DNA from 2 places in the Sphingobium sp. TomTYG46 genome. Region 2 is predicted to be linked to the other one. Evidence: riboswitches for the same ligand, from Rfam matches in the RefSeq annotation. Region 2 holds a riboswitch; the other holds the start of a gene.
The links. A riboswitch is a leader RNA that binds a small molecule or an ion and turns the genes downstream of it on or off. The one in region 2 is predicted to bind cobalamin.

Region 1 (15,498 bases), 420 kb from region 2:
TGGATGCGTGGTTCCGCGACGCCAAGCCCGCGCGCGCAGAAGAGGATCGCGTCGCGCAACACGCGATCGTCCTCATAGGGTATCGCAGTTTTTTCATGGCAGCGCGCCACCAGCATCATCGTGCTGATATGTTCTATGAAAGCGCCGACATTCGTGGTCGAAAGCGCCTCTCCGGATATTCCCCCGTCGGCCCGTGCCGCCTGCAACGCCTTTTCCAGATTGGGCAGTGTCAGGCGCAAGGCCCGGCGATAGACGAGGCGAGCGTAGCCTCCGTCGCCGGCAAGGCTGCCTAAGACCATGCGCAAGCCTTCTGCATTGAGGGCGTACATCCCGGCGGTCGCATATCTGAAGGTGCGCCGCAAAATTTCGAGCAAGCCCTCTGTGCTGGCTTCGGCGTCACCGAATGATCGGAAGACCCTATTCTGGTCTGCGATCACCTCGCGCAATACGGCCCGATAGATGTGCGTCTTGGTAGGAAAATGGCGGAACAGCAGGGCTTCCGACACACCTGCGGCGCGGGCAATCTGCTGCGTCCGCGCGCCTTCCAAGCCGTGGCGCGCGAAAACCGCCCTGGCCGCCGCGATGATGGAAGCGCGGCGACCGACGCTGGAAAGACGGGTGGCGGACATCGTTTGTAATATTACTCCGGGATCAGGCTGGGCGGTCGGCGTCCCCGCCTCGGGAAATGTGAGAAAGGCAGTTTAAGGCGTTACGGATCGGAAACAAGGCAGATGCACGTTGACCCGCTATTCCGGCATGGCGCCTGCCGTGGCTTTCCCGTCAGGCCGGTCCTGTTCGATCGTCGCGATAAATCGGCTCAGCAGCGCCTTTTGCCGTTCGATCATCACTGGAGAGAGCGGGTCAATGCCTGCCAGTCCTCGGGAAAGAGGGGCGGCCCAGAAATAGCCGAACATCATGTTGAAGATGGCAACGATCTGGAGGATCAGATCCTCAGCCGGAGGCTCGACCTCGGCCGCGCGTGTGATCCGCCGTCCATAATCCATCAGCCGTTCTACCCAGGCCATGCCGATCTCGTCCCGATCCGATGGGGGCGACAGGATCGACCGGATAAGCAGCATGGACACATTGGGATGCTGCGCCAGCACATCGATCAGCCTGTCGGACAGCGTGCGAAAGGAGGCTTCTTGCGGCGACCGGCTGATGGTCTCTTCCATCTCGTCCGCCAAGGGTTGGAGCGCCCGTTGCAGAACTTGCCGGTACAGGGCGTCCTTGCTTTCGAAATGCTTGTAAAGGCCGGGCTGCTGGATGTTCGCCGCTGCGGCGATGTCGCGTAACGCCGTCGCTTCATAGCCCTTCTGCGCGAACAGCAGTTCCGCCGTGTCCAGCAAGCGGTCGGCGGTGCGCTGGCCCTTGCTGGTGCGTTGGACGACATGTTCGCTGATGGCGCGCTGAGCGGTGCTGGTCATGGGTTTGTTCGTAACGGGCCGACCGGGATTTGGCCATATGTCGCGGCTGATCTGGTCGGAAAGCACAGCCATTCCTATATGGTCAGGGCCGCCGCCACCCATGTGGCAGGTTGCGCATTGTCCTTGACAGTTGCGTGTGGGGGCGCATGAGCGCCTGCAAGTGCGGAACGGCGCATCCCATTGCTCAGAGGATCAGAGATGGAAGATATTTACATTGTCAGCGGCGTCAGGACGGCGATTGGCGATTTCGGCGGCTCGCTGAAGCCCTTCATGCCTTCGCAGCTCGGCAGCATCGTCGTGAAGGAAGCGCTGTCCCGTGCCGGTGTGTCGGCTTCCGACGTTGAGCATGTCGTGATGGGTCAGGTCATGCCGACCAGCGCCCGCGATGGCATGCTGTCGCGCACTATCGCGTTGCAGGCAGGGGTTCCGTTTGAGGTTCCGGCGCTGACACTGAACAGGCTTTGCGGATCGGGCGTGCAGGCGATCATATCGGCCGCGCAGATGATGAAGCTGGGTGAAGCGTCGATCACCGTCGCGGGTGGCGCTGAATCGATGTCCAATGTGCCTTACCATGATCATGGCGCGCGCTGGGGCCGGAAGATGGGCGACAATCCGGTAGAGGACGCGCTGGTCTGCGGGCTTCAGGATGCGAGCGGCGGATACCATATGGGCGTGACGGCGGAAAACTGCGCCGAACGGCATGGCATCACGCGCGAACAGCAGGATGCGCTGGCGGTCGAAGGGCATCAGCGCGCGGTGCGGGCCATCGCGGAAGGCCGGTTCAAGGAACAGATCGTGCCGGTCGAGGTCAAGACGCGCAAGGGCGTGACCATGTTCGACACGGACGAACATCCCCGTGCCGACACCAGCGCCGAGACGCTGGCCGCCATGCGTCCTGCGTTCAAGAAAGATGGCACGGTTACCGCAGGCAACGCGTCCGGCATCAATGATGGCGCGGCCGCCGTCGTCCTGGCGACGGCAAGCGAAGTGGAACGGCGCGCGCTGAAGCCGCTGGCGAAGATCCTTGCCTGGGGCCATGCGGGCGTGGAACCGGAATATATGGGTGAAGGCCCGATCAAGGCGGTGCCGGTTGCCCTGAAGCGGGCTGGGCTGACGCTGGATCAGATGGACGTGATCGAAGCCAACGAAGCCTTCGCGGCGCAGGCTCTTTCGGTAGCCAACGCGTTGCAGTTCGATGGGGAAAAGCTGAACCCGAACGGATCGGGCATCGCGCTTGGTCATCCTGTCGGCGCGACTGGCACGATCCTGACGATCAAGGCCGCTTATGAACTGAAGCGGATCGGCGGCCGCTATGCCCTTATCACCATGTGCATCGGCGGCGGCCAGGGCATCGCGCTGGTGATCGAGAATGTCGACTGACAATTGAATGTCACGCCGAACCCCGGACATTCGGGGTTCGGCCTGACTGTCGATGCCCGTAGGAAAGCAGCTCTGCTGCTTCCGACGGTCCTATCCTGAACATGATGCGTCATGTCCTCCCAATATTTCGAGAACTCAATCACTTGTCGTGCGTTTGGACGAGGCGGCGGTTTGACCACCCGCTGGCATGGAGTAGATCATGTCCGTTCTCGTCGAGTTTCCCGGAGGCGCATGCCGCGAAGTTCCCAGTCAGCTTCGGGCGATCGGTCCACGGCAGAATGGTGCGCCTGAATTCGAACAAGTTCCGCTCAATTGCGATCCCCAGTGGAAATTTGAACGCGAAGATGGCCGCTGGGTCGCGGTGCGTCGCCAGGGGCAGTTGTTGGCACTACGTCCCGCTACCCCTGCGTGGTGGCATTTTGTCACACTTATGATGGAGCCTGAACGGTTCTCGACCGCTGCGGGCATTGCGGATCAGGGAGTCGAGGCGGGGCTTCAATCGGCGGCCTAATGGGCAAGTGTTCGCGTCCTGATCAGGGCGCTTTGCGCCGCCGGGCCTGAATGGCCTCCAGTTGATCGATGCATCCAAATCCCGACCGATGGGATCACTGATCAATCCTGATCGGGATCATCCGATGATCCTGCGACCTACTTGTCCGAAGGTGAACTTGCGGTGGTCGGCCGGGTCGCGATAGCCTGCATCCAGCACGATCACCGGTGAACTGGCGACACAGATGCAACGGCTTCGGCTCGAGGGAAAACAAGCCTCAAGAGGAGAGAGAGATGACGGACATGTTGATCCGTGGCGGCACGGTGGTCGATGGCACAGGCGCGCCCGGCTATGCTGCTGACGTGCGCGTGGCAGGCGGCAGGATCACCGAGATCGGCGCGGGTCTGACCGCCGCCGCCGGTGAGGAAGTGGTGGATGCCAGTGGATGCTATGTGACGCCGGGCTTCATCGAAAGCCATACCCATTATGACGCGACGATGTGGTGGCAACCGGACCTTGATCCGCTGCCCGGCAACGGGGCGACCACGGTGATCCTCGGCAATTGCGGCTTTAGCGCCGCGCCGCTTTCGAAGGAAAAGGCCGCGCAGTTGGAGATGATCAAGATTTTCTCCTTCTTCGAGGATATTCCCTTGAAGCCCTTCCTCCAGAACGTCCCCTGGGACTGGGAGAAGTGGTCGGAATATAAGGCGTCGATGGCGCGCAACATCAGCCTGCCTGCCAATTACTCTGCGTTCGTCGGCCATATTGCCCTGCGTCTCGCTGCGATGGGCGTTGAAGCTTGGGATCGCGCGGCAACGGCTGAAGAGATTGCCCGCATGGCCGAATTGCTGGAGGATGCGCTGGCCGCTGGCGCTCTTGGGCTCTCGGACAATCTGCACGACCATGATGGCGACGACCGCGCCATCCCCACTTTGCTCGCCGATGATGCGGAGTTCGAAGCGCTATTTGCGGTGATGGAGCGCTATCCCGGCACCACCTATCAGGTCATCATCGACACCTTCATGCGCAAGACCGGACCGGAAAGTCTGGAGCGGCTCGGGCGGCTGACGAAAGGCCGGACGATCCGTATGCAGGTGGCGGGTGGCATTCCGACGCTGGAATTCCAGAAGGATATTCTGCCCCGATTGCAGGACACCCTTGCGAAGCTGAAGGAAGAAGGGATCGATGTCTGGCCAGGCTATGCGCATGTCTCGCCGACCAGCACGCTGAGCCTTGTCAAGTCGCTGATCTTCGCCCAGTCCAATGACTATGTCTGGCATGAGGTTGTCCTTGCCGAAACGCATGAGGAGAAGGCACGCTTGCTTGCCGATCCCGATTGGCGGGCGCGGGCGCGGGAGAGTTGGGACACCAAGGCGTGGCCGCATTCGCCGATGAACAATCCGCAGGACTTGTATCTGCTGGATAGCGAAAATGGCACCGGCCCCGTGGGCGGCACTTTGAAGGAATTTGCAGAGTCGCGTGGCCTGCACCGTTCGGACGCGATGGCGCAGTGGATTCTTGAGAATGGCACCAAATCCACCGTGCATATGGCGCCCTTCCCGAAGGATGAGGACTTGACCATCCAGCTTATGCTGGACCCGCAGACGGTTGGGAATATCTCCGACGCGGGCGCGCATCTTCAGATGCTGTGCGGTGGCGGAGAGAATATCCTGCTCTTCACCAAATATGTGCGGGAAGGCTTGCTGACGGTGGAGCAGGCGATCCATGTGAAGACGGGTAAGCTCGCCAATTTCTTTGGCCTGCATGATACGGGCGAGATCAAGGTCGGACGCCGCGCCGACATTGCCGTCTTCAACCTGAGTGAGGTCGAATATCGCAATATGGAAAAGCGGTTCGACGTGCCCGATGGCGACGGCGGTACGACATGGCGCTTCACCCGTCCGGCGGCGCCCATGCGGCTTACGCTGGTGAATGGGGTCAAGACCTTCGACGGCAACAGCTATACCGGCGCCCGTCCGGGCGAATATCTGGTGCCCACCGCTGCGGCGAATGACGCGCTGGCTTCGTTGGAAGCCGCTGAATAAAGAAACGGGTGCGGGCGGTGCATGCCGTTCGCACCCCATTCTTGCAAATGGGAATATCGATTTGGCTAAATTCGGTGCGATCGACCAGATCGGGATATTGGTGGATGATCTCGATGCCAGCATAAATCGCTGGATTGACCATTCGGGCGTGGGTCCATGGACCGTATTCCGCAATGTCGCGCTGGATGGCCAATATCGTGGCGAGCCGACGCGGGTCACAATGCATGTCGGATTGTCCTATCAGGACGGCGTGCAAATTGAACTGATAGAGGCTACGAACGACGCTCCGTCACCCTATCGAGCTGATGATGGGTCGCGCTTGCTGGGCCTTCATCACATCGCCCGCATAGTCGATGATCTGGACGCCGCCGTTGAAACGGCGGTGGCGGGGGGCATGGAAGTGCTTTTCACGGCGCATAATCCTGCCACGCGCGTCGCCTATTTGCGCGTCCCCGGCGAGCCAGGGCAATTATTCGAATTTATCTGCGGCCCTGACATGCGCGGCATGTGCGAAGCTGGGATGGCGGCGGCCCGCGACTGGGACGGCAGCGAGCCTGTAACGGTGATCGACTTCGCGGCAATGTAGTAGGCGGCTGCCCCTCATCAGAGGGGCAGTGCCAATCGTGATCTTACTCCGCCGCCATGGAGGGCATACCCTGATGGCTCGGCCTCGGGTCTTCGCTGATCGCGGTGGTCCATGCCCATTCACCGGGCTTTGGCGGATTGGTGATGCCGAATTCCTCGCGAATATCTGTCACCTGCCAGTCGAGATAGTCGCGATAGGGGATTAGGAAGAGGGGATGCTTCCAGTTACGACCCTGTGCTGCGCCAATGTCTTCAGCGTCCAGCTCTATCTTCACCGAATCAGGATAGAATAGCCCGCTCTTCATCATCGTCTTGGCGCGCAGATAGGAGCTGACGCGGTTGAAGAAGGATGCGAGTTCGGGTGTGAAATACTTATAAAGCGCTCGCATGTTCGCTGCCAGCAACGCTATTTCACCGGCATGATTGGTTTCAAAACCCGTGATCATATGTTCAATGTCATGTGTATGAGTCCGTTCCTTCATGTAGAAGTCGAAATCGGTCTCTATCTCCATTCCCTGGAAGAAATGGTCCATATTATAGCCGCTATTGACCACGAAATCGTACATTACAGCACGTAGCGTGCCGGGCTCGGCCCCTGCCAGTTCCTCATTTTTGAAGAGCGAGACCTTTTTGCCGTCCAGCCAGGTCTTGAATTCAGGAAGTCGCGCCTTTTCTTCCTCGAACAGCTGGAAGATGCGGGGCCAGTTTTCCAGTTCCATTAATATCTTCACGACGTCGGGAATATAGGCCGTGTTAGGCAGTTCAGCCCCGTTCCGCCGCAGCATCTCCTGAGCGATCAGCGCGCGCAGTTGCGGGTGGTTGAGATAGGGCGAAGAACTGATCAAGACGGAGCTTTCGGTCGTGAAGCCCGGTCCCGAGCCATTATAATATGCAAAATCCGCGCTGCTTACACGCGCTGCGATCTCGTTTTCCATCATCTCTCTCCTCTTCATTCTGTCTTTTAGAAACTCACCCCAAGTTCGACACCATAGGTCCACCCGCGTTCGTAGCTGCGGTCAACATATCTGCTTTGTAGGGAATGCCGCTCAATATCCCGCTCGTGACATTGCCGGTGGATACCTTGCCATAAGCGGTCATCCGGTTGGTTGGCCGCCAGATTACGATTGCACGTGGTGACGCGCAGCTGCCCGCTTTGCTCCGCCCGATGGCGGTCACGGCGACGGGCACCTTTTGCAGGCTTTCATCGCGCCGTTGTGCTGTCACCATGAGGTCGGCCAACTGCCCCTGAACCGCAGCCTGCGTGGCCGGGTCGGCAGTCTGCGCCAGAGCCGCTGTCGGGCCGAGCGATGATAGGCCCGCTAACGCAACGGCAATAGATGAACGCATGGCAATCCCTTCCTTTCGTCGGGCGATGCCATCCCTCGGTATAGGCCGTGCTTCGTTTAGAAGCCCGGTCCACCATCCGGGACCGAACACGCGTATGCGCATCCGAAAGCGGACGTTTGGCGGTGTTCCGCCATTATATTGTTCATGATGCAGCCTGATCTGCGACGCATGGCCGCGAGCCCTTTCTGCATCCTCTCCTGACAGCTTCGGCCACCGATCAGCTCTTCGGCCGAGCCATCTCGTTTGCATGCAGCGTGTCTTGAAATGATCCCTTCGTCAAGTATCATCCACAATCAGCGAGGTTTCAGCGGCGCCACCGGACATGCTACTGCAAGAACAGCGTGCCATTCCCCCGGCAGGGCCGAGGTGCGGCGATCCGCCTGCGCGATTTCCCGCAGTTCGGACCTGAAACGCTCGATCCTTTCCGCGACGCGCGCGACGCCCACGGGCGACAGCTTGACCGTTTCCACGCCGAAGATCGTATCGGGGTCGCCATAGTTCAAATTGAAGAACAGATGCTTCATATGCTGTTCGAAATGTCTGCGCATGGGCTCGCGTTGCCACACATGGGCCGGGTCCAGTCGCGCGCGCAGACGTCCTCCCGGCAGGCGATCGATCAGCGCCAGCCTTTCCAGTCGTTCGACATGTTGCGCGATATGTTCGGGCGGTATGCCAAAGCCTTCCTCGGCTTCGGACACCGGCCAACCCGTGACGATGATGAAGAATATGGTCGATAATTCGGGGCTTGTGGTCAGCGCCTTTTCCTGCGCCAGCGTCAGCTTGTCCGATGACCGATCGCGCACGGCGGCCTCTTCGGCGATTTCGGTGAGTGTGGTGTCGGCGAGCGCGCACAGTTGCGACAAGGTGCGCAGGCCCAGCCCGCGTCCATGCAGCCATCGTTTGACGGTAGCGGTGCCCACGCCAAGCTTTTTCGCGACGTCGGCCTGGGTCAGGCCCGCTGCTCGCAGTCTCCGTCGGAGCGCCGCCAGCAGCAGTTCATGTTCCATTCCGAAAGGGTCGTTGGACGGATGACAGGGGCTCATCAGATGATCCCTTCCCACGCTGCAAGGATGATATGGGTCGGCCACGGCGCTAGATCATATCCCGCGATGTTCGATCGTGGATGGTTCCGCGATCGATATCCATCCCTCGACTCTTCGGCTGCACGGCTTTCGTGCAGCCGAAGCTTCTTGTCTTCTCCAGTCATGGCCTCTCCAGCTTATTCTTTTAGGAAGGGTAAGTAACTCGACGCCGCTGACAAGGTCCAACTGACCCTCGCCCCACTGGAGCATTTTCCTATCGCATTCGCGCATGCTTGTGCATAGTTTCGCTCTAGGAGCAGCGTGGGGGGTGAATGGAATGAGCCAGTTTCTCGATTATCTTCAGGCGCGGGCGGACGAGGAAGACGTGTCGGACTGGTTCCTGGTCAGTCAGGATATGATCGACCAGTTCGCCGAAGCGACCAAGGATCATCAATATATCCATGTCGATCCGGAACGCGCGAAACAATCACCCTTTGGCGGGACGATCGCTCATGGTTTCCTGACGCTTTCACTCTTGCCGCACCTGTGCGCCGATGCGCGAGGCAACGTCGTTCCCGACGGCGCTACGGAGATTAATTATGGCAGCAACAAGCTCCGTTTCCTGGCGCCCGTTCGATCCGGCAAACGTGTGCGCGGAAGGTTCAAGCCGCTGGAGATCGTCGAAAAGCGGCCGGGGCAGCTTCAGCTGACTACCGAGGCGACGGTAGAGATAGAAGGTGAGAGCAAGCCCGCCCTCATCTGCGAATGGATAACCCAATTCCAGCTTTGATCCGGCAATCGTCGGAGTAAGCGGATTGGGCTATCCATTTAGGCTGCGGTGTTGGTCGCGTGGAGACCGAAGGCCATGCGCGCGGCGTTGATGGTGTATTCATACTCCTCGCCACCGGGTACGAGGTCGTGCCAGTTCTTGTTCGTGATCGCCGCGAAACTGTCCTGCCATATTTTGCAGGCGATCAGTTGTATTTCTGTTTCCTTGGGCGCGCGCTGTGCTTCCAGGCAGTCACGCAATATCGCGTGAAAAACGGCGCCCCTTAATGGTGCGTGCTTCATTGGCATCCTCTCCAGGCAACTGATTCTCTGTCCAGATTGCCGAGGGGAAAGTTGCATAGAGGAGAAAAGACGTCAACTACGTCTCAAAATTTCCACGGGTATTTAACGTGTATTATATTGTGGTTTGACTGTTGCCCTGTCCACTTTTACTTTATGAACACCGCCGTTCATTATGTAAGCCATTGATCGGGAAGGCCGCAGGTCTTTCTGGATGCGGCCTTCCCCAGCATCAGAAGCTGAACTTGATGCCGCCCCTTACCGTTCGCGGTTCGACCACGCGGCTTAGCCTCCCTTCGACAGGCTCCGCATCGGCGGCGGGAAGGTAGGATTCGTAATAATAAGCGATGTCCTTGTCCCGGCTGCCAAGGATGTTGAGCAGTTCGGCATAGACTTGCACCCGCTTTCCCTTCCACGCGGCGCGGGCGTTGACGACCGTGCTACCGGAATCGCGCACGCTATTGTCCTCGATCAGTGGCGAAGGGCCAAGGTGACGGACGCGGATGCTGGCTTCCCATGGGTCAAGCACGATGGCTGCGCCAGCGGACGCGGCATTTTTGAAGGCGTTGGGGATATGGTCGCCATTGGTGTAGCGGCTGTGGCTGGCAGTGTAGTTGCCGTCGAAAGCGAGCCAGGGGAGCGGCCGCCAGAAGGCGACAAGCTCATAGCCATGGCGGCGGCTGGCTCCGCTGGGTTCGACCGCGTTGGAGTCGCCGACGAAACGCAGTTCGCTGCCGACATTCAGCCACCAATAGGTCGCGGTGAAGGTTAAGCCGGGCAGTTGCAGGCGGCCGCCCAATTCCTTGCCGGTGCCGCGCACAAGCATGGGAACAGGCGTATCGACATTGACCGCGCCGCGCGCATCGTTGGAATGGAAGCCCCGGCCCCAATTGGCATAGAGTTCGACCTGCGGCGTGATCGCCCATGCGGCCGACGCCTTGGGCGAGATGAGCGTGTCCGAGCCGCTGCCTTCACCCAACGCGGCGGCGACGGCGTCCCGGCTGCGGACATCATAATGATAATAGTCGCCACGCAGGCCTCCCGTGATGCGCAGACCGGGGAGCGGCGTCACGGTCGCTTCGCCATAGAGCGCGGCTGACCCTTGCTTGACGCGACAGCGGCCGAGCGAGGAGAGGAAGACGCGGTTCGCGGTGCGGTTGACGCCGACATTGCCGATCGCGTCATAGCGGTTTTCCGTGCCCAGCTTCAATTGCAGCGCCGGGTCGACATCCCACCGCTTTTCGCCGGTGAAGCCGAGGACCCAGCGGCGGTCGAACTGCTCGATCTGCGCGCTGGTGCCGTCGGGATCGGTGTAGGTGGGGTTGGAGAACATCGTCCAGTTGTAGAATTGCGCGTAAAGATTGGCGCGCCATGTCGGCTGGACGGTGGCGAGATTGCCGATGATCCGCGTGGTTTCGCCGCGCGCTGACGGATCGGGCGAACAGAAGACATCGGGGCAGAGCGGCGTGCCGATGATCCGTTCGGGTATCTGCTCGGTTGGACGCCATGTCGCGCGATAGGCGTGGAGCGTGGCGTCGATCTTACCGGCTCCGGCAGGGAGGGTATATTTGGCGAAACCCGCATAGTGACGCAGATGTTCAGGCTCCTGCCATGGCCCGTCATAGGCCTTGGCCTGCGCGACCAGGGTGAGATGGCCCGCGCCCGCCTTTACCGTGCCGCCCGACGCCAGCCTGCGCCAGCCGAAGGATCCGCCCTCCGCCGCGACCCATGGTCGGTCATAGCCATCGATCGTGGTCATATAGGCGGCGCCCGCAAGCGCGAAGTCGCCGCCATCGGCGCGATAGGGACCTTTGCGAAAATCCTCCCGCGCGATGATTTCGGGGATGAGGCCGTTGAGGTCGAGATAGCCCTGACCATGGCCATGGCTGCGGAAGTTCATCTGAACCCCGTCAATATAGGTGGTGAAGTCCGACCCATGGTCGAGATTGAAACCGCGCAGGAAATATTGATTGGCCTTGCCGCTGCCCGAATGCTGGGCCGCGACCAGCCCCGGCACGGCTTCGAGCAGTTCGGCGACGCGCAGCAGCGGGCGGACGAGAAGGTCCGCGCCGCCGACGCTGCCTTCGCTGGCCGCATGGGCGGTGCCGATCTTGTCCTCTCCCCGGCCGAAGACGATGATGGTGCTGGCATCGTCGCTCGCGTCATTGGCGTCGGCGGCCAAGGCGGGGAAGGGGAGGAAAGTGGCGGTCAGCGCGCAGGCGGCGCGGTGGAAAGGATTGGGTAGTTTCACATCATGCACTCCGGGCGTCTGGCGACATCCGGCAAGAGACCTGTCGTCTGGCGACGACCGGCGCACGCAGGCGGCCGGACGCCCCCAAGGCGGCCGCCAGCGTCACCGAAGCGGCCTCTTGCCGCTCGTTCGTCGCTCAGACGGAGTTCACCGTGCCGCGGCCATCCCCTGGACCAAGGCAAGAGCGACCAGACGCTGGCAGGTATCCTGGCTCGCGGGTCATCGCTTGATGCACGGCCTTCCCAGGCCTCGCAGGATTTAGCGTCCGGCCCAGTGACTTGCCCTTCCTGCCTCTGAGGAAGGGCGATGTGCATCGCGCTCGCCGCTTACAGTTGCAGGGACAGCCTTGGCTTGGGGAGGTGGATGCCTCCTTTACCATGTTCCCTTTTAAGCCTCTTTCGAGGCACCGGCGCGATCATTTCCCCAGGGGTTGCCCGGGTGATGGGGGCGATAGCGGAGGTGTGGAGGTTGGGCAAGGGGGGGGTGATGAACGGTCTGTTCCCTCTCCCCTTCAGGGGTCGATGAGAGGCACGTGACTCTCATCGAGGTTAGGGAGAGGGGAGCGACGCTGGTTGCTTTACAGTCCCCTCTCCCGCCTTCGCTACGCTCGGCACCCTCTCCCCTGAAGGGGAGAGGGGATGAGGTGGGTATTCCTGCTCTTCACAGTTCGTCATCCCAGCGGAAGCTGGGATCTCCGGGTGAGGACGCGTGCGGTCGCTTGAGATGCCAGCTTTCGCTGGCATGACGGGAGGGGATGACGTGCGCCCGCTTGTCGCGCCAAGTCAGTTCAGGGTCGCGCCGCGCTCTCGTTGGAGGCGTAGGGCCATGGCTTGGTAGCGGACGGCGCGTTCGTTGTGGAGGGCGATGGTTGCCTGGTCGGCGCCGCGCAGGCGGGCTTCCCTGGCTTGCCGCGCTTCCTGGGCGGCGCAGGCGGAAAAATGTGACGCGTCATTGGGGCGCATGGCCCTTATCCTCTCTCAATCTCTTATGGCTCGAACGATAACATCGGCCTGTTTCCCGCCGCCATTACGCAGGTTAACTCCGGAAAGCTTCTGTTTTTTGACAGCAGGCTTGCAAATGATTTCAGAAGAGGATTTCTGCGCTTTTCAGGCAGTTAAGCGGGTGGCGCTAAGGTGCTTCTTGCTATCAGCCGCCCCGGTTCCACGATGCATCGCGGAAGGTTTCGCGCAAGAAGCCGATGAAGGCGTCCACGGCGGCGGGACGGCCTGCGGCGCGGGGGTGGACGGCGTGAACGGCGAGGTCAACGGGGCCTTCCCAGCTATCGAGGACGCGGACGAGGCTGCCTTTCGCCATCAGGTCGCCCACGTCCCAGAGCGAGCGCAAGGCGATCCCGACGCCGGTAAGGGCAAGTTCGCGCACGATTTCGCTGCTGTTGGTGCGGACATGGCTTTGGCCATCGATCAGCTTGCGTGCGCGGCCATTCACCAGCCGCCAGGGCAATTGTCCATCGGCCGCGAGCAGGCGGTGGCGGGGGAGGTCGGCGATCTTGTCCGGAATGCCATGCGCGGCGAGATAGGCTGGGCTGGCACAGAGGATGCGGCGGTTGGTGGCGAGATGATGCCCCTCCAAATGGAGAGGAATGTCGCTGGTGATGCGGATCGCCACGTCGATACGCTCGGCGAGCAGGTCTTCATAGGCGTCGGACAGGTTGAGTTCGAGGTCGACGCGCGGATGGAGGTCCAGGAAGCGGCCGACATGAGGTGCCACATGCAGGCGGCCGAAGGAGGTGGGAGCCGAAATGCGCAGCGGCCCGGACGCACTCCGGTGCCGACTGGTGACGCGTTGCTCCGCCTGCTGGATGGCGTCGAGGATGGCGACAAGGTCGCGGTGCAGGCTGGCGCCTTCCTCCGTCAGGGCAAGGCGGCGCGTGGTGCGATGGATGAGGCGGACGCCGAGGCGCGCTTCCAGCCGGGAGATGCGTTTCGACATCATGGCAGGCGAGATGTTCAATATGCGGCCTGCCGCCGAAAGGCTGCCTGCCTCCACCGCGCGGGCGAAGAGAAGATAATCGGGATCCATCGATGATCTTTTCCTGTGAGGAACAGATGCTTTGAGTTCTTGTTGTCTAGTGCGAGGATGGAGAGGGGTCTATAGGCTTTCGTCACAGTATTTTGGATGGAGAGTTGCCCATGGACGGCATGATCGAGAAATCGGGTCTTATGGTCGCCGCCGAGCTGGCGCGCTTTATCGATGGAGAAGTCCTGCCAGGGACGGGGATCGCAGCGGAAGCATTTTGGCAGGGCGTGGCTGCGATTTTCGAGCGGTTCGCGCCGCTTAATGCGGCTCTGCTGGAAAAGCGCGACGCGATTCAGGCGCAGATCGACAGCTGGCATGGCGAGCAAGCGGGGCGGCCGTTTGATGCGGAGGCTTATCGGGCTTTCCTGACCCAGATTGGCTATCTGGTGCCGGAGCCTGCGCCTTTTTCCATCGGGTCGGGCCGGGTGGATGCAGAGCTTGCGACCTTGGCGGGGCCACAGCTGGTGGTGCCGATCCTCAACGCGCGGTTCCTGTTGAACGCGGCCAATGCGCGTTGGGGCAGCCTTTACGATGCGCTGTATGGGACCGATGCGATCCCCGGCGCGGCGGCGGGCAAAGGCTATGATCCAGCGCGCGGCGCACAGGTGATTGGGTGGGCCAAGGCATTCCTGGATCGGGCGGTTCCTCTGGCGGAAGGAAGTTGGGCGGATTGGGCGGGTGGCACGCCGGTCTTGCGCGACCCCGCGCAACTTGCCGGGCGGGCAGGGGATAACATCCTGCTTCGCAACAATGGGCTGCATATTGAGCTGGTGATCGACGCAAGCCATCCGATCGGGCGGGATGACCCGGCGCATCTGGCCGATGTCGTTCTGGAATCGGCCCTGTCCACCATTTGCGATCTGGAGGATTCGGTCGCGGCGGTCGATGCGGCGGACAAGGTCGCAGCCTATGCCAACTGGCTCGGCCTGATGAAGGGCGATCTGGAGGACAGCTTCGAGAAGAATGGCGCGATGATGACGCGGCGGTTGAATGGCGACCGGGCCTATGTCGCGCCTGATGGAAGCGCGTTCACGCTGCCGGGACGGTCTTTACTGTTCGTGCGCAATGTCGGGCATTTGATGACGACGCCTGCGGTGCGGCTGCCCAATGGGAACGAGGCGCCCGAAGGGATATTGGATGGGATCGTTACCAGCCTGATTGCTTTGCATGACGTTCGGCGCGGCGGGCGGTTCGTCAACAGCCGGGCGGGCAGCATCTATATCGTGAAGCCCAAGATGCATGGGCCGGAGGAGGCCGCCTTTACCAATGACCTGTTCGACGCGATCGAGGATCTGCTGGGGCTGGAGCGGCATCAGTTGAAAGTCGGCGTGATGGACGAGGAGCGGCGGACTTCGGCCAACCTCGCCGCCTGTATCCATGCGGTGCGGGACCGGATCGTGTTCATCAACACGGGCTTCCTCGATCGTACGGGTGACGAGATTCATACGTCGATGCGGGCGGGGCCGATGATCCGCAAGGGCGAGATGAAGGGTGCGGCCTGGATCAAGGCCTATGAGGATCGCAATGTGCAGATCGGGCTTGCCTGTGGGCTTTCGGGCAAGGCGCAGATCGGGAAGGGCATGTGGGCGGCTCCGGACAGGATGGCGGACATGCTGGAGCAGAAGATTGGGCACCCGATGACGGGGGCGAATACGGCTTGGGTGCCTTCGCCGACGGCTGCGACCTTGCACGCTACGCATTATCATGAGGTTGATGTTTTTGCGCGGCAGGAGGAGCGGAAGGCTGAAGCAGTGGCGGGGTTGGACACGCTGCTGACGATCCCGCTAGCGGCCGGGGCGAACTGGTCGGCGCAAGATGTTCGCGACGAGCTGGATAATAATGCGCA
Region 2 (15,498 bases):
ACGATGCACCCGCAGGCGGAAAGCTCCTTCGCGGCAGAATGGATCGTCCTCTGGCTTGCCCCACCGTTCAGTGACGGCCTTTCGGACGCCCTCCGGAAAACCATCGAACGCCGCTCGATACTCCGCCAACGGGAGCGAGCATGTCGCATCACTCCCGGTCATATGCCGCATCAGCGCCGCGCCATCGGTCGGCGCGTCGCCCGTCGCATAACCAGCCTCCGCTAGCGCGCGCAGGATCGCCGCAGCGCTTTCCGGCGTGTCGAGCCCCACGCCGTTGCCAATCCGTCCATCCCTGTTCGGGTAATTGGCAAGGACCAGCGCGACATGGCGATCTTCCACAGGCGCTCGGCTTAATTTTGCCCAGTTCGCAGCCAGTTGAGAGACAAAGCGGACACGGTTGGCCAGAAGCTGCGGCACGACGATGCTGCATTGCGTCCTCGCATCAAATCGGGCGGCGGCCTTGAACGCGACCGCCCGGGTGAACAGGCGTCCGTCCACTTCGGGCAAGGCGATATGCATCGCCAGGTCGCGCGGACCCAGCCCCCGCGCGCTGTCCTGCCACGCGGCCTGTTCCGCGCTGGCGAACAGCGTCTGGAGCACGGGGCAGTCGGCCTTCTCCAATATGGACGGCGTACGCGGTTCGCCCGGCGCGGACGCGGCAAAGGCCGTGGCGTTCAGGATGACGTCGGGCTGAACCGCCCCAATCACCCCATCCAGAAAGTCTCGAGCAAAGGGCTCCCGCAGCGCCCGGACATAGACCGGCAGGACATTGAGCCCTTCAGCTCGCAACCCGGCCACCATCGCGTCCACCGCTTCCAGAGTGCCCGCGATCAGCAAGGCGCGATAGAAGAGGAACAGCACTGTCGGCTGCCCCGATATCCAGCCAGCCCTAACCTGTTCCAGCGTCGGCCGTTCGACGCCGGGCAGGTACAGCCCCGCGTCGGCGACCGGCACCGGCGCGTCGGGCGCTCCTGCCTCCAGTCCTGCGATCCGGGCGGCGGTCTTCAGAAATGCCGTGGCATTGGCAATGCCGCCCTGCCGGAGATAATCGCGCAGCCGATCGCACATGTCCGGCGGCAGGGTGGAGGCGGCGCGCAGTTCCGGATCATCCTCCCGCCCGTCCGCTATCGCGGCAAACGCGATGCCCTTGTCGCGCGCAATATTGGCAATTTCCTCAATGCCATAGGGCCAATAGCTCTTGCCGCCCAGCAACACCACGCACACGAACTTCGCGTGAGAAATCACCTTCTCGACATAGAGATCGACCGAATAGGGATGCTTCAGCTGGAGAAGGTTTGCCAGCCGGATGGATGGCGCGCCATCCCCCAGCATCGCCGCTGCGCTGGCGAAGCAGGCAAGGTCGCTGTCCGCCACGGTCAGCAGCACGATGTCGCCCGGCGTCTGGCCAAGGTCGATCGCTTCCTCTCCATTGGAGACAGTGCCGGGCGTGGCGGTCAGCAAATGCATCAGGCGACCGCCATCTGGCCCATCAGCACCTGTTCGATCGCCAGTCGATCGATCCCCGCCTGACCGATCACCACCAGTCGCGAGCTACGCGCCTCACCTGCCTGCCAGTGCCGGTCATAATGTTGCTGGATGCGCGGTCCCACAGCCTGAATGACGAGCCGCGCCGGACGGCCCGCAATGGCAACAAAGCCCTTCACCCGCAAGATGTCATGATCGGCTATGACCTCCTCCAGCGCACTCAGCAGGGGTGCGGGATTGCCCAGCTCCCCCAGTTCCACGACGAAGCTGTCGAAATCCTCATGATCATGATCCCCCTCATCGTCATGATGGGAAGGACGTGCGTCGATTTGCTCCTCGACGCCCGCGTCGAGACCCAGCAGGATGGCCGGGTCGATCTCCCCCCGCGCGGTGCGGACGATGCGCACGCCCGGCCGCACTTCCCCGGCCAGTTGCTGCTCCAGTTCCGCCAGCCTGTCCGGCTCGACCAGATCGCTCTTGTTCAGCAGTACCAGGTCGGCGCAGGCAATCTGATCCTCGAACAGTTCCTCGATCGGGCTGTCATGATCCAGCGTGGGGTCGGCCGCACGGGCAGCGGCCAACGCTGCCTCGTCGTGGGCGAAGCGCCCCGCCGCCAGAGCGTCCGCATCGATCAGGGCGATCACCCCGTCCACGGTCGCGCGGGTCCTGATATCGGGCCACTGGAACGCCTTCACCAGCGGCTTGGGCAGCGCCAGCCCCGATGTCTCGATGATGATATGATCGGGCGGCACGTCGCGGTCCAGCAGCCGCTGCATCGTCGGCAGGAAATCGTCCGCCACGGTGCAGCAGATGCAGCCATTGGCCAGCTCGATAATGTCTTCATCGGGGCACGTCTCATCCCCGCAGCCCTTCACCAGCGATCCATCGACGCCGACATCGCCAAATTCGTTGATGATGAGCGCCAGCCGCCGCCCGCCCGCATTTTCGATCAGGTGGCGGATCAGTGTCGTCTTTCCGGCGCCCAGGAATCCGGTGATGACCGTGGCGGGAACCTTGCTCATATTGTTTGTCCTTGATTGGGGAGGAGCACGTCGATCTCGTCGAAGCGCTTCCAGCGGTAGATGATCCAGCTCACCAGCCAGCAGGCCGCGAACAGGCCGACGATGAAGAAGCCGAGGCTGTTGAAATGCTCACCCAGATCGGCCGCGACCGACCAGACGCCGCCGGTCAGCCCCAGCTTGTCGCCCAGCAACGCCGCCGCCTCGATGCCGCCGATGACGATCGCGACCAGCGCGGACACCAGCGTGATGGTGATGTTGTAGTAGAGCTTGCGGATTGGCTTCACGAACGCCCACTGATAGGCGCCCATCATCAGCGCCCCGTCCGCCGTGTCGATCAGCGCCATGCCTGCGGCAAAGAGCAGGGGGAAGATGAGCACCGTCGCGATCGAAAGGCCGCTCGCCGCCTGACCCGCCGACAGGCCGAGGATCGCGACCTCCGTCGCCGTGTCGAAGCCGAGGCCGAACAGGAAGCCCAGCGGCGCCATGTGCCAGCTTCGCGTGACCAGCCGGAAGAGCGGCCGGAACAGGCGCGCAAGCAGCCCCCGGTTTCCCAGCAATATGTCCATGTCCTCATCGACATAGGTGCCGCCATTGCGAACATGGTTGAAGGTCTTCAGGACCGATCGCAGGATCATCAGGTTCATCGCCGCGATGGCGAACAGGAATGTGGCAGAGATGACCGTGGCGATCGTGCCCCCGATCTCGCCCGCCGCCTCGACCCTGCTCAGCGCATTGGCGGCGACGGCGATCAGCACGGCGGCGATCAGCACGATCGCGCTATGTCCGATCGCAAACCACAGGCCCACGGTCAGCGGCCGCTGCCCTTCCTGCATCAGCTTGCGGGTCACATTGTCGATCGCCGCGATATGATCGGCATCGACCGCATGGCGCAGCCCCAGGCTCCAGGCGAGCAGGGCGGTGCCCAGCATCATCGTGTTGCCCGCAAAGATCAGCAGGGCAAAGAGCCACAGGCCGATATTGCAGGCGATCAAAACCGCGAACATGACAGTGGCACGGCGGCGAAGCGCCGGAAATTGTATCGCCATTTTAGACATGGCTCCCGTCGGCGTCAGCGAACCTGAACGGGACCTCCGCCAAGCGGCCGACATGATACGCCGGACGGACACCATATAGCGCCCGGCACGCATGCCGGTGCGGCCCCGCCGCACGCGTCGCTCAGACGGAATACCGTGCCCCGGCCATCCCCTGGGCCAAAGCAAGAGCGACCAGACGCTGGCAGGTCTCCTGGCTTGCGGGTCATCGCTCGACACACGGCCTTCCCAGGCCTCGCATGATTTAGCGTCCGGCCCAGTGGCTGACCCCCGGTCGTACCGGAAGGTCGCTATGCATCTCGCTCACCGCTTACAGTTGCAGGGACAGCCGCGGATTTGGGCTCCGTCTACAGAAGCCCGCACCGCATTCCCTTTGAAGCCCTTCCGGGCACCGGCGCGATCGATGCCGTGCATAGATGGCTTGGCCGCCAAAGGGAAGCGGGCAAGGCGATGAAATTGAAATGACACCGGCCGCGGGGAAATACGCACCGGACTGACATGGCCGCAGCCCTCCGCGCCATATTGCCGCGCCTGTCCTCTCCGCCTAGACCGGACGCATGTCTTCGCTTTTCTCCTTCACCCGGATCGCGCCCGATGGCGACACATCGCCGGTTACGCGCGAACTGGCGGAGGAGGTTCCCGTCGCCATCGAATTCAACGGCATCGGCTATGCCGTGCTGATGGCAACCCCCGCGGATATCGCGGAACTGGTGCAGGGGTTCGCCCTTGCCGAGCGGCTGATCCTGCCCTCCGACCCGCCGCTGGACGTCGATGTGCATGCGACCGATCAGGGCCTTGTAGCCCGCGCCACGCTGCCGCCCGATCGTGCGGAGGGGCTGCTCGGCCGGGTCCGCCATCGCGTATCGGACTCTTCCTGCGGCCTGTGCGGTGTTGAAAATCTTGAACAGGCGATGCGTCCGCTGCCTGCCATCACCGCCCGCTGCGATGCAAAGCCTGACGCGATCTTCCATGCGCTGGGTGATCTTTCCGCGCATCAGCCGCTCAACAGGCGAACCGGCGCCGTCCACGCTGCCGCACTGGCGGGCGCTGACGGCACGATCCGACTCGCTTATGAGGATGCGGGCCGCCACAACGCTTTCGACAAGCTGATCGGGGCCATGCGGCGGCAGCAACTGTCCTGGGATGGGGGCTTCGCGCTGCTGTCCTCCCGTTGTTCCTTTGAGTTGGTGGAAAAGGCTGCGCTCGCCAATTGCCCGTTACTCGTCACCATCTCCGCCCCGACCCGTTTGGCCGCCGAGCGCGCGGCCAGCTCCGGATTGCCGATAGTCGTGCTTGCCCGGCCCGATGCCGTACTCGCGGCGGGCGACTTGCCCGACTGACGAAGCGCCGCTCCATCTACCGCTTGCGGACGCGCCGCCGCCTCTTTATCAGCAGCCCCGCGACAGGTTCCCCTTGGGGATCAAAAGGGAAGTCGGGTGCAACACCCGCGCTGCCCCTGCAACTGTAAGCGGTGAGTGGACCGGCCACGCAGCCATTGGGGGAAGATTTCCCCCGAGAAGGCGGCCGGGACGCAGTGACCCGTGAGCCAGGAGACCTGCCTGACGCAGTCGTTCTTCGACCGGACAGGGTGTGCCGGACGAACGGGGTTCCCCTCGCGGACGACAGCCACCGCCTTGCTCGCCATACGGCCGGGCAGGGCCGTTTGCGGTTCGATTTTGCGGGGAGGACCATGATGACGGTCTTTCATGTTGATATGGTTATGGAAGCGGGCCGCTGATGCTGTGCGCGGTCGAAAACAGAGCTTCGGTGGTGGTCTGCTCGACCTGCCGCCTGTCCGCTGACCAGCGGGAAGATGGGGCAGGGCAACGCGGCGGCGCGCTGCTGGTTGAGGCCATGCGCGATCTTCAGACGGCCGAGCCTGCTTATGATGCGGTTGCCGTGCAGGACATGCCCTGCCTCTTCGCCTGCCAGCGTCATTGCACCGTCCATGTGCGTGGTCCCGGCAAAGTCGGCTATGTTCTGGGCGACTTCACCCCGGACGCAGAGGCCGCCCGCGCGATCCTCGACTACGCCCTGCGCCACGCCGCCAGCGAAGAAGGCGTCGTTCGCTACGCCGAATGGCCGCAGGGGGTGAAGGGCCATTTCGTCGTCCGCACGCCGCCTGAAGGCTTCGTCTGCACATGATCCACTTTCAGGATCGCGCTGATTTTCAGGCCGCGCTCGCTAATCTCCCCGAACCTCATGCGGCGGCGATCGAAACGGCAGCGGCGCGGCAGGCATCTTTGACAAAGCCCGTCGGATCGCTCGGCCGACTGGAGGATATCGCCCTCTTCATGGCAGGCTGGCAGGGTCGCGAACGCCCGCGCGCGGATCGCATCCGCGCCGCCATTTTCGCGGGCAATCATGGTGTCGCCGCGCGCGGCGTCAGCGCCTTTCCGGCGTCCGTCACGGCGCAGATGGTCGCGAACTTCCAGACAGGCGGCGCGGCGATCAACGCGCTTGCGGGCGCCTGCGGAGCCGAACTGGTTATTGTCCCGCTCGCCCTCGATAAACCCACTGCCGACATATGCGAAGCCCCCGCGATGACGGAGGCGGAGTGCCTTGATGCCCTGAACGCGGGCGCCGCCACCGTCGTGCAAGATTGCGAGCTGCTCTTCACCGGAGAGATGGGCATCGCCAACACCACCCCCGCCGCCGCGCTGTGCCTTCAATCCTTTGGCGGCGAGGCGCAGGACTGGACGGGGAGGGGCACCGGCATCGACGCAGCCGCCCTCGTCGGCAAGACGCACGCCGTCCAGATCGCGCACGCCCTGCACGCCCCCCATTGCGCCGACGCGTTCGAAACGCTGCGCCGCATCGGCGGGCGAGAGATTGCAGCGATGGCAGGCGCCATCCTCGCCGCGCGCCTGATGCGCGTGCCGGTGCTGCTCGACGGCTTCATCTGCGGCGCGGCCATCGCCCCTCTGGCGCGCGACAATCCCGCCATTACGGCCCACTGCCTCGCCGCCCACTGCTCCGCCGAAGCAGGCCATGCCCGGCTGCTCGAAAAGCTCAGCCTGAACCCCCTGCTTCATCTCGACATGCGCCTCGGCGAAGGCAGCGGCGCGGCGGTCGCGGCGCAACTCATCCGCTCCGCCCTCGCCGCGCATGACCAGATGGCAACCTTCGCCGAAGCGGCGGTGGCTAACGCGCTATGAGCCCTCTCACGCTCCACCTGATGCGCCACGCGGCGCCACAGACGCCCGGCCTCCTGCTCGGTCACATGGACATGCCGCCAGACCCGGCCGCGATGCAGCTTTGCGTTGAACGATCCCGCACGCTTGCGTTCGACCGCCTGATCAGCTCCGACCTGACACGCGCCCGCACCCCCGCCGCCCTGATCGCAACCGCCCGGCAGGTGCCGCACGACATCGACGCGCGCTGGCGCGAACTGCATTTCGGCGCGTGGGAGGGCGCCGATCCCGCAACTCTCCCTGCCGAGGAAATTGGTCGTTTCTGGTCATTCCCGGACGATAATCCTCCGCCAGGAGGGGAAAGCTGGTCCGGCCTTTGCCTGCGCGTAAAGGCGGCACTTGGCGAAATCGACCGGCCCTCGCTGGTCCTTACCCATGCCGGTGCGATACGTGGCGCGCTGACTACCCTGTGTGGCTTCACTTACCAGCAAGCCTGGGCAATCGACCTTCCCTATGGCGCCCTACTTAGCCTGCGTATCTGGCCGGGGGACAATCCCAGCGCGCAGATCACCGGGCTTGTAACATGACCCGCCTCATCCTCGCGCTTCAACTCATGACCCGCCTGCCGCTCCCGCAAGTGCGCGCGGAGGAGAAGGACTTCGCCGCCGCGATCCGATGGTTCCCTGCGACTGGCATCGTCGTGGGCCTCGCCGCCGCTGCCGCCATGACGATCGGCCTGCTTGCCGATCCCTGGATGGCCGCCTTGCTTGGCCTCATCGCCTGGGTCGCCATCACCGGAGCGCTGCATCTCGACGGCCTTGGCGACATTGCTGACGGGGCAGGGGCAGCGCATGGCGACCGGGCAAAGCTGTCCGCCGTTCTTGCCGACCCGCATATCGGCAGTTTCGGCGTCGTCGCGATCGTCCTGCAACTGCTGGCGAAGCTCGTCCTGCTGCGCCTTTGCGCGGACCATGTCGCGCCGATTGCCATCATCGCCGTGCCCTTCGTCGCCCGGATCGGCCCACTGGCATGGACCCTCTGGCTCCCGCCGCTCCATGAGGGCCTGGCCAGCCGCTTCCGTGCAAGCATCAGTCCGATGCATCTGCTAGGTTGGACGCTGCTGGCCCTAGCCCTCTGCCTGATCATTCCCGCCCTCCTGTCCGCCGCTATCCTCGTCCCGCTTTGGGGATGGTGGCTGCGCAGCCGGATCGGCGGCATTTCGGGAGATGGCCATGGCGCCGGGATCGAACTTATCGAAAGCGGCCTGCTAGCTGCACTGGTGCTGGCACGATGAGTGACATCTTCCACTGGCATGGCGGTCGTCTGTCGGCCGCGCGTCAACGTTATGAGACGCGCCTTCCCTGGATCGATCTCTCTACCGGCATAAACCCGCTCGCCTGGCCCGGCACCGCCACGATCACCCCGGACTGGCAATCCCTCCCAGATCCCGCAGCACTTGCCGATCTCGAACAGGCCGCCGCTGCTCATTTTGGCGTGTCCCCCGATCACATCTGCGCACTGCCGGGCAGCGAAACCGGCCTGCGCCTGCTTGGCCATCTGATCGATACGCCCGCCTGCCATATCCTGCCGTCCTACCGCACCCATGCGCAGGCTTCCCCAAACTCGCGCCCGTTGCAGCAACCGGAAGACGCACCACCCGGCACCGCCCTCCTGCTCGCCAATCCCAACAATCCCGACGGCCGCCTCTATATGCGGGCGCAAATGCAGCAGCTTCTGGCTCAACAGGAAAGGGGAGGTGGCTGGCTGATCGTCGATGAAGCCTTTGCCGACTGCATGTCCGGTGCCAGCATGGCGGCCGAAGTCGCGGATCACCGCCGCCTACTCATCTTCCGTTCCTTCGGCAAATTCTTCGGGCTCGCGGGTGTGCGATTGGGCTTCCTCCTCGCCCCATCCCCCATCATCGCCGCCTGCCGCAGGCTGCTGGGAGACTGGCCTTTATCCGCCGCCGCGATCGACTTTGGCCGCGCTGCCTATCGCGACCAGCGCTGGATTGATGAGACGATCGCGACCCTTTCTACCCGCGCCGCCAGCCTCGATGCGCTACTTATCCGCCACGGGTTCATCCCGCGGGGCGATTGCCCCCTATTCCGCCTGGTCGACACGCCGAATGCTGCCCCGCTGTTCGACCGCCTCGCGCGCCACGCCATTCTCACTCGCCCGTTCGAAGATTACCCTCATTGGCTTCGCTTCGGTCTGCCCGCCGATGATGCCGTCATGTCCCGGCTGGACGAAGCGCTTGGTTGAGCTGACCGCTATGATCATCGATGCGGTGCTAGGCTGGCCAGCCCGGCTGCACGCCCGTATCGGCCACCCGGTCGGAGCCTTCGCCCGGATCATCACCGCTTGCGAGGGCCGTTTGAACCGGCGCCATTTCGGCACCACGCGCCGCCGTCTCGGCGGTATCATCACGCTGCTCCTCCTCCTCGCGACCGCCATCGCAGCAGGCTGGGCCGCAGAACAGCTTATTCGCCACTTCCTCGGCTCCTGGGCCTGGATCGGTCTCGCGCTCGCCGCTTGGCCAGCACTTGCGCAGCGCAGTCTGTTCGACCATGTCCTGCCCGTCGTTCAGGCTCTAGAAGCAGGCAATCTCTTCGCCGCCCGCCGCGCCGTCAGCCAGATCGTCGGACGCGATACCGCCACCCTCGATGAGGCAGGCGTCGCCCGCGCCACAATAGAAAGCCTCGCCGAAAGCTTCTGCGACGGGGTCGTTGCGCCGCTCTTCTGGCTGCTCGTCGGTGGCCTGCCCGGCATCTGGGCCTATAAGGCGGTCAACACCGCCGACAGCCTGATCGGCCACCGGGAGGAGCCGTTTACGGCTTTCGGCTGGGCCGCAGCTCGCTTTGATGACTTGCTGAACCTGATCCCCGCGCGCTTGTCCGGCGTCCTGATCTGTGTCGGGGGCATGGGCGGCTGGCGCATTCTCTGGCGCGACCATGGCCGTCACGCATCGCCCAATGCAGGCTGGCCGGAGGCGGCGATGGCGGGCGCGCTGGACATCCGCCTTGCCGGGCCGGTCGCCTATGAAGGCCAATATCATGCCAAGCCATGGATCGGCGGGGAAGGGGACGAAGCTACGCCCGCCGCAGCTCGCGCCGCGTTGGCGCTCTATGTTCGCGCCTGCGCGCTCCTTTGGCTCGCGACGGCGCTGATCGCAGGGATCGGCCGATGACCGCTTTCCAGAAGCTGCTCGTGCTAGGCGGCGCCCGTTCGGGCAAGAGCCGCCATGCCGAAGCGCAGTGCGAAGCCCTGCCGGGCATCATGACCTACATCGCGACGGCCGAGGTGTACGACGCTGAAATGCACGAACGGATCGCTGCGCATCGCGCCCGCCGCGACGCGCGCTGGCGAACGGTCGAAGCCCCAATTGATCTGCCCGCCGCGATCCGGAATGCCCACGCGCGCCCGCCATCTGGCCCGATCCTAGTCGATTGTCTTACCCTTTGGCTGTCCAACCTGCTGCTGGCTGGCGAAGACATTGCCCGGTGGAGCGGAGAACTGATCGCCGCCATCACCGGCTGCACGGTTCCCATCGTGCTGGTCGCCAATGAAGTCGGCCTCTCCATCGTCCCGGAAAATGCACTTGCCCGCCGTTTCAGAGACGAAGCGGGCCTGCTTAATCAGCATGTGGCCGCCGCTTGCGACAGGGTGGTATTTGTCGCCGCTGGTCTGCCCCTGATGCTCAAGCAAAGCGGATGAAGAAGGCCGCGGCTGCAAGCCATTTTGAAAATCGCGGATGCTATCAGGCCTACTTATCGTAGAGGTCGAATAAATTCGTTGCGCGAATCGCCTATGTGATAAATGCCTCTGACCGGCTTGCCTGCGATCTACTGGATCAATATGGCATGTTTAATAGTGCGTGGAGGGATTTTATAGGAGCCAGCGATCATGGCAGGGGCAATATGTTCCAAACCTGGGCGAAATTGGAAGACCGCCAGGGTGATCAGATCGCGGTTTCTGGACAGGGGATAATTCAGTGAACGCTTTCAATGCAGATTATCTGTTCGTCTTCATATTGGCGGCTTTTTTGGGTTTTCAGCTGATCAAGAAGGTATCGCCGCTTTTGCACTCGCCTTTGATGTCGCTGACCAATGCGATCGCGGCGGTTGTGATTGTGGGGGCGATCACGATCACGGGTGAGGCGGGGGCGACGCCTCTGGCCAAGACCCTGGGCTTCATCGCGGTGTTCTGCGCGACGGTGAACCTTGTGAGCGGTTTCATGATCACCGATCGCATGCTCAAGATGTTCAAGCCGCGGGGGAAGTAACAGATGGACGCTTTCGTACCCTTCGCGGCGATTGTCGCGTCCGCTTTGTTCATCCTGTCGCTGATGTGGATGAGCCATCCCTCGACCGCCCGTCGCGGCGTGCGCGCGGGTGAGATCGGGATGGTGATCGCCATCATCGGCGCGCTGGTCCAGCATGAGGTGGTGGATTACAACCTGATCATCATCGCGATGATCGCAGGCGCGGCGGCGGGCATTCCGATGGCGCTGCTGATGCCGATGACGGCCATTCCGCAGCGAACCGCCATCTCCCACGCCTTTGGCGCGCTCGCGGTTGGCCTGATCGGCGCGGCGGAATATTACAAGCATGCCCATGCGGAATATGCGGGCGGCTTCATCCTGTGGGCGCTGATGTTCGAGATGCTGCTGGGTTTCCTGACCTGCACGGCATCGGTCGTCGCCTTTGCCAAGCTTCAGGAACTGCTGGGCAGCCGTCCGGTGTCCTTCCCCGGCCAGCGCATCGTCAATGGCGCGGTGGCGCTGGCGACGGTGGCGATCGGCGTGACGCTGGCGCTTGACCCGACGCAGACCTGGCTGTTCCCGGCCTTCGCGGGCCTGGCGCTGCTGTTCGGCATATTGCTGGTGATCCCGATCGGCGGCGCGGACATGCCGACCGTCATCGCGCTTCTGAACAGCTATGCGGGTCTTGCCGCAAGCGCGATGGGCTTTGCGCTCGGCAACAAGCTGCTGATCGTCGCGGGGGCGCTCGATGGCGCTTCGGGCTTCATCCTGGCGCTGGTGATGTGCAAGGCGATGAACCGCAGCTTTGCCAATGTGATGTTCGGCGGCTTCGGCAAGGTGGTCGCGGGCGTGGCGGGCGGCAAGGACGACCGGGTGGTGCGCTCCGCCTCTGCCGAGGAAGCCGCGATGCAGCTGGAGAATGCGAGCAGCGTGGTCATCATCCCGGGCTATGGCATGGCGGTCGCGCAGGCGCAGCACAAGGTCAGCGAACTCTATCAAGCGCTCACGAAGAAGGGCGTGGACGTCAAGTTCGCGATCCACCCTGTGGCGGGCCGCATGCCCGGTCACATGAACGTGCTGCTGGCAGAAGCGAACGTCCCCTATGAGCAGCTGGTCGACCTGGATGACATCAACCCCGAACTGCCGCAGGCGGACGTGGCGGTGATCATCGGCGCGAACGACACGGTGAACCCGTCGGCACGCGACGATCCGCAAAGCGCGATCGCGGGCATGCCGATCATCGAGGCGGACCGCGCCAAGTCTGTGTTCGTGATCAAGCGCAGCATGAACGCGGGCTTTGCCGGGATCGACAACCCGATCTATTATAACAGCAACACCCAGATGCTGTTCGGCGACGCCAAGGACATGGTCGGCTCCATCGCCAAGGAACTGGCAGGAGGTGGCTCGGGCTTGCACTGAGCCGCCCGCACAGCACCAAGACACAGAAGCCCGCTGCCCCCAAGCAGCGGGCTTTTTTCATATAGGTTCGCTCGCAGCTTGTAGGAGAAGCATTGCGCCAGGCGGCTGCTCAGTCGAGTGATGCATCGTCGATGTTGATCGTGCCAATTGCTGCAAAAATGCAGACCTAATTTGCGAATATGAGATGTTGATTGCACAATCGCGCCCGCGCATGGACAGCACAGATCCATGGCGATTGGACGGTAATGCTGTGCTCTTTGGAATATCGGTCCTGGAAGCACAGCCAGATCACGCGCGGGATCATTATCGGAGACGCTCCGCGCGTGCAGGGAAATGATATGACTGACCAGTTGATTCTCTCGGTCGAAAATGGCGTGGGCCGCATCCGGCTGAACCGTCCCAAGGCTATCCACGCGCTGACCCCGGAGATGTGCGAGGCGATCAATCAGGCGCTGCTGGAATGGCGCGACGATCCGGCGGTGCTCATGGTCATGATCGACCATGCCGAAGGGCGCGGATTCTGTGCCGGAGGTGACATCGCGCTTATCGCCAATAGCGCAAAAATGGACTGCGCAGCGGCCGAGCATTTCTTCCGCGTCGAATATCGAATGAACCATCTGTTGTTCGTCTACGACAAACCCATCGTTGCCTTCATTGATGGGATTGTGATGGGCGGCGGCGTCGGTCTGTCACTGCCTTGCCGATATCGTGTCGCGACGGAGCGTACGACCTTTGCCATGCCTGAAACCGGGATCGGCCTTTTCCCCGATGTGGGTGGAGGCTGGTTTCTGCCTCGGTTGCCGGGACGGATCGGCACATGGCTTGCCGCGACTGGAGCACGTCTGGATGGTGCGGATTGCGTCGCGATCGGGATTGCGACCCATTATGTCGGATCTGACAGGCTGGATGCGCTCAAGGCTGAAATCCTTACGCATCCCTCTCAAGTTTCAACCATCCTCGATCAAGCAAATGAACTCGCTCCGGAATCCCGGTTGATGGCGCAGCGGGACAGGATCGATCGCCTGTTCGCGAGCGACGCCTTCGAGGATATCCTTGCTGCCCTCCAGGCGGACGGGTCGGATTGGGCGGACAAGCAGTTCGCGGTGCTCGCAACCAAATCGCCGCAAGCGGTCAAGGTCGCCCTGCGTCAATTGGTGGAAGGCGCTGCCTTCACCGACTTTGCGGACAATATGCGGAACGAATATCGCCTGGCCTGCCACATCATTCGCCGTCCCGATTTCGTCGAGGGCGTGCGCGCGGTGATCTTTGACAAGGATAACGCTCCGCAATGGTCCCCGGCCACGCCGGAGGAGGTCGATGACAGGTTGATAGATAGTCTCTTCGCGCCTTTGCCGCAGGACAAGGAATGGACCCCTCTGCCTCAAACGGAAATCTCTCATGACCTATGAAACCATCATCGTCGAACAGCGCGACGCCGTCACACTAATCACGCTCAACCGGCCGCAAGCGCTCAATGCACTCAATAGCCAGGTACTCAAGGATCTTAGCTCTGCATTCGCAGCCTATGATGCCGATCCGGCACAACGGTGCGCGGTGCTGACCGGAAGCGGTGAGAAGGCTTTTGCCGCGGGTGCCGACATCAAGGAGATGGTGGAGAAGCAGGCGGCGGACTTCTTCCTGGAGGATTTCTTTTCTGGCTGGCAAACTGGCGTGGTGGCGACACGCAAGCCGTGGATCGCAGCGGTGCAGGGCTTTGCGCTAGGCGGCGGTTGCGAATTGGCGATGATGGCGGACTTCATCATCGCAGGCGATACGGCAAAATTCGGCCAGCCCGAAATCAAGTTGGGCGTCGCGCCTGGCATGGGCGGTTCTCAGCGCCTGACCCGTGCCGTTGGCAAGGCAAAGGCGATGGAGATGTGCCTGACAGGCCGCATGATGGATGCCGCCGAAGCGGAGCGTTCCGGATTGGTAAGTCGCATCGTGCCTGCCGCGCAGCTACTGGAAGAGGCGTTCAAAACCGCCGCCGCCATCGCGTCGATGCCGCCAATGGCCGCAATGGTGAACAAGGAGATGGTGAGCATCGCCTTTGAAACGGGGCTGGCTCAAGGCATACTGACCGAACGGCGTCTTTTCCAGATTCTTACCGCTACCGAGGACAGAGCAGAAGGCATGAGCGCTTTTGTGGAGAAGCGCGCAGGGGCGTGGCGCGGTCGCTGATCAGGCGATCAGTCGCTGGCTTGTCTGTTGGAGAATTCCCTGGCTCGTGCCAGCCGCAACTTGGTGCGACAGGCACGAGCTTCCGGATAAGGCCGCTTTAGAACCGCGCGGACAGGGAAACGCCCCACGTCCGGCCCGTGATCGGGTTCGCGAACTCGACCAATGAACCCGGACTCTCGCCCGACGTAATGCCATCGTAAGTGGTGTTGTCGGTGACGTTCTTCACGAAGCCCGAAATTTCCAACTTGGTGCCATCGCTGACCGGCAGTTCGTAGCGGATGCCTACATCCATTCGGGCAACAGGCGGGATCGACCCTCGCGGATCGTTCAACGCGTCCGTTTCATATCGTGAAGTATAGTATAGAGCAGCATTCAAGCCAAATTTCCCGGTTCCGGCGTCAATTGCATAGTCGGAAACGAGGCCAGCGGTCCATTTGGGCGTGCGTCGCAGGCGGAGTACCGACAGGTCAGCGTCCCCCTGTCCCAGGTTGCCCCTGAACTCTGAATATTTGGCGTGCAGATAGCCGCCTGTGGCGAGGATCGTCCAGTTCCGAGTGGGCACGAGGGTCAACTCTGCCTCTACCCCCGTATATTTCGCCTTCGCGACATTTAAGGTGCTGGACAAGAGACGCGATCCAACAACCTGGAGAACATTCTCTTGCTTGTTGTCGAGAATATTATGGAATGCCGCGACATTGAAGCGGACACGATGATCGAAGAGCTCACTTTTGAACCCGATTTCAAATGCATCCATCACTTCGGGGTCATAGGGTTGAACGGCTGTTACAATGTTGCCAGTGCGGCCGCTGAAGCCTCCCGTATTGTAGCCTCGGCTGTAGCTCGCATAGGCCAGTATGTCGGGATTGAACTTATACTGGAAGTTGACCTTTGGCGTGAACTTCTGAAAGCTCACCCCAGCGGAGACGTCGCCCACCAGCGGTCCC

Region 1: it holds a riboswitch for cobalamin, as region 2 does, so the genes downstream of both, ACZ5YV_RS13505 (TonB-dependent receptor) here and ACZ5YV_RS15435 (DUF1636 domain-containing protein) in region 2, are expected to answer to the same signal.

Annotation. Positions count from the first base shown of each region.
Region 1 covers NZ_AP027325.1:11,424-26,921, forward strand. The annotation lists gene ACZ5YV_RS13450 (TetR/AcrR family transcriptional regulator) at 1-629, opposite strand, end outside; gene ACZ5YV_RS13455 (TetR/AcrR family transcriptional regulator) at 747-1,499, opposite strand; gene bktB (beta-ketothiolase BktB) at 1,626-2,807, shown strand; gene ACZ5YV_RS13465 (hypothetical protein) at 3,007-3,318, shown strand; gene ACZ5YV_RS13470 (N-acyl-D-amino-acid deacylase family protein) at 3,591-5,342, shown strand; gene ACZ5YV_RS13475 (VOC family protein) at 5,398-5,928, shown strand; gene ACZ5YV_RS13480 (hypothetical protein) at 5,972-6,862, opposite strand; gene ACZ5YV_RS13485 (hypothetical protein) at 6,897-7,274, opposite strand; gene ACZ5YV_RS13490 (helix-turn-helix domain-containing protein) at 7,568-8,317, opposite strand; gene ACZ5YV_RS13495 (MaoC family dehydratase) at 8,634-9,086, shown strand; gene ACZ5YV_RS13500 (hypothetical protein) at 9,125-9,367, opposite strand; gene ACZ5YV_RS13505 (TonB-dependent receptor) at 9,597-11,546, opposite strand; cobalamin riboswitch at 11,796-12,041, opposite strand; gene ACZ5YV_RS13510 (hypothetical protein) at 12,398-12,577, opposite strand; gene ACZ5YV_RS13515 (LysR family transcriptional regulator) at 12,762-13,655, opposite strand; gene ACZ5YV_RS13520 (malate synthase G) at 13,766-15,498, shown strand, end outside.
Region 2 covers NZ_AP027325.1:470,285-485,782, reverse strand. The annotation lists gene cobN (cobaltochelatase subunit CobN) at 1-1,467, opposite strand, end outside; gene cobW (cobalamin biosynthesis protein CobW) at 1,467-2,507, opposite strand; gene ACZ5YV_RS15445 (HoxN/HupN/NixA family nickel/cobalt transporter) at 2,504-3,553, opposite strand; cobalamin riboswitch at 3,726-3,970, opposite strand; gene ACZ5YV_RS15440 (formate dehydrogenase accessory sulfurtransferase FdhD) at 4,117-4,899, shown strand; cobalamin riboswitch at 4,947-5,136, shown strand; gene ACZ5YV_RS15435 (DUF1636 domain-containing protein) at 5,297-5,704, shown strand; gene cobT (nicotinate-nucleotide--dimethylbenzimidazole phosphoribosyltransferase) at 5,701-6,717, shown strand; gene ACZ5YV_RS15425 (histidine phosphatase family protein) at 6,714-7,280, shown strand; gene ACZ5YV_RS15420 (adenosylcobinamide-GDP ribazoletransferase) at 7,277-7,987, shown strand; gene ACZ5YV_RS15415 (threonine-phosphate decarboxylase) at 7,984-8,958, shown strand; gene cbiB (adenosylcobinamide-phosphate synthase CbiB) at 8,921-9,883, shown strand; gene cobU (bifunctional adenosylcobinamide kinase/adenosylcobinamide-phosphate guanylyltransferase) at 9,880-10,410, shown strand; gene ACZ5YV_RS15400 (NAD(P) transhydrogenase subunit alpha part 2) at 10,688-10,978, shown strand; gene ACZ5YV_RS15395 (NAD(P)(+) transhydrogenase (Re/Si-specific) subunit beta) at 10,982-12,376, shown strand; gene ACZ5YV_RS15390 (enoyl-CoA hydratase/isomerase family protein) at 12,715-13,785, shown strand; gene ACZ5YV_RS15385 (enoyl-CoA hydratase-related protein) at 13,775-14,554, shown strand; gene ACZ5YV_RS15380 (TonB-dependent receptor) at 14,652-15,498, opposite strand, start outside.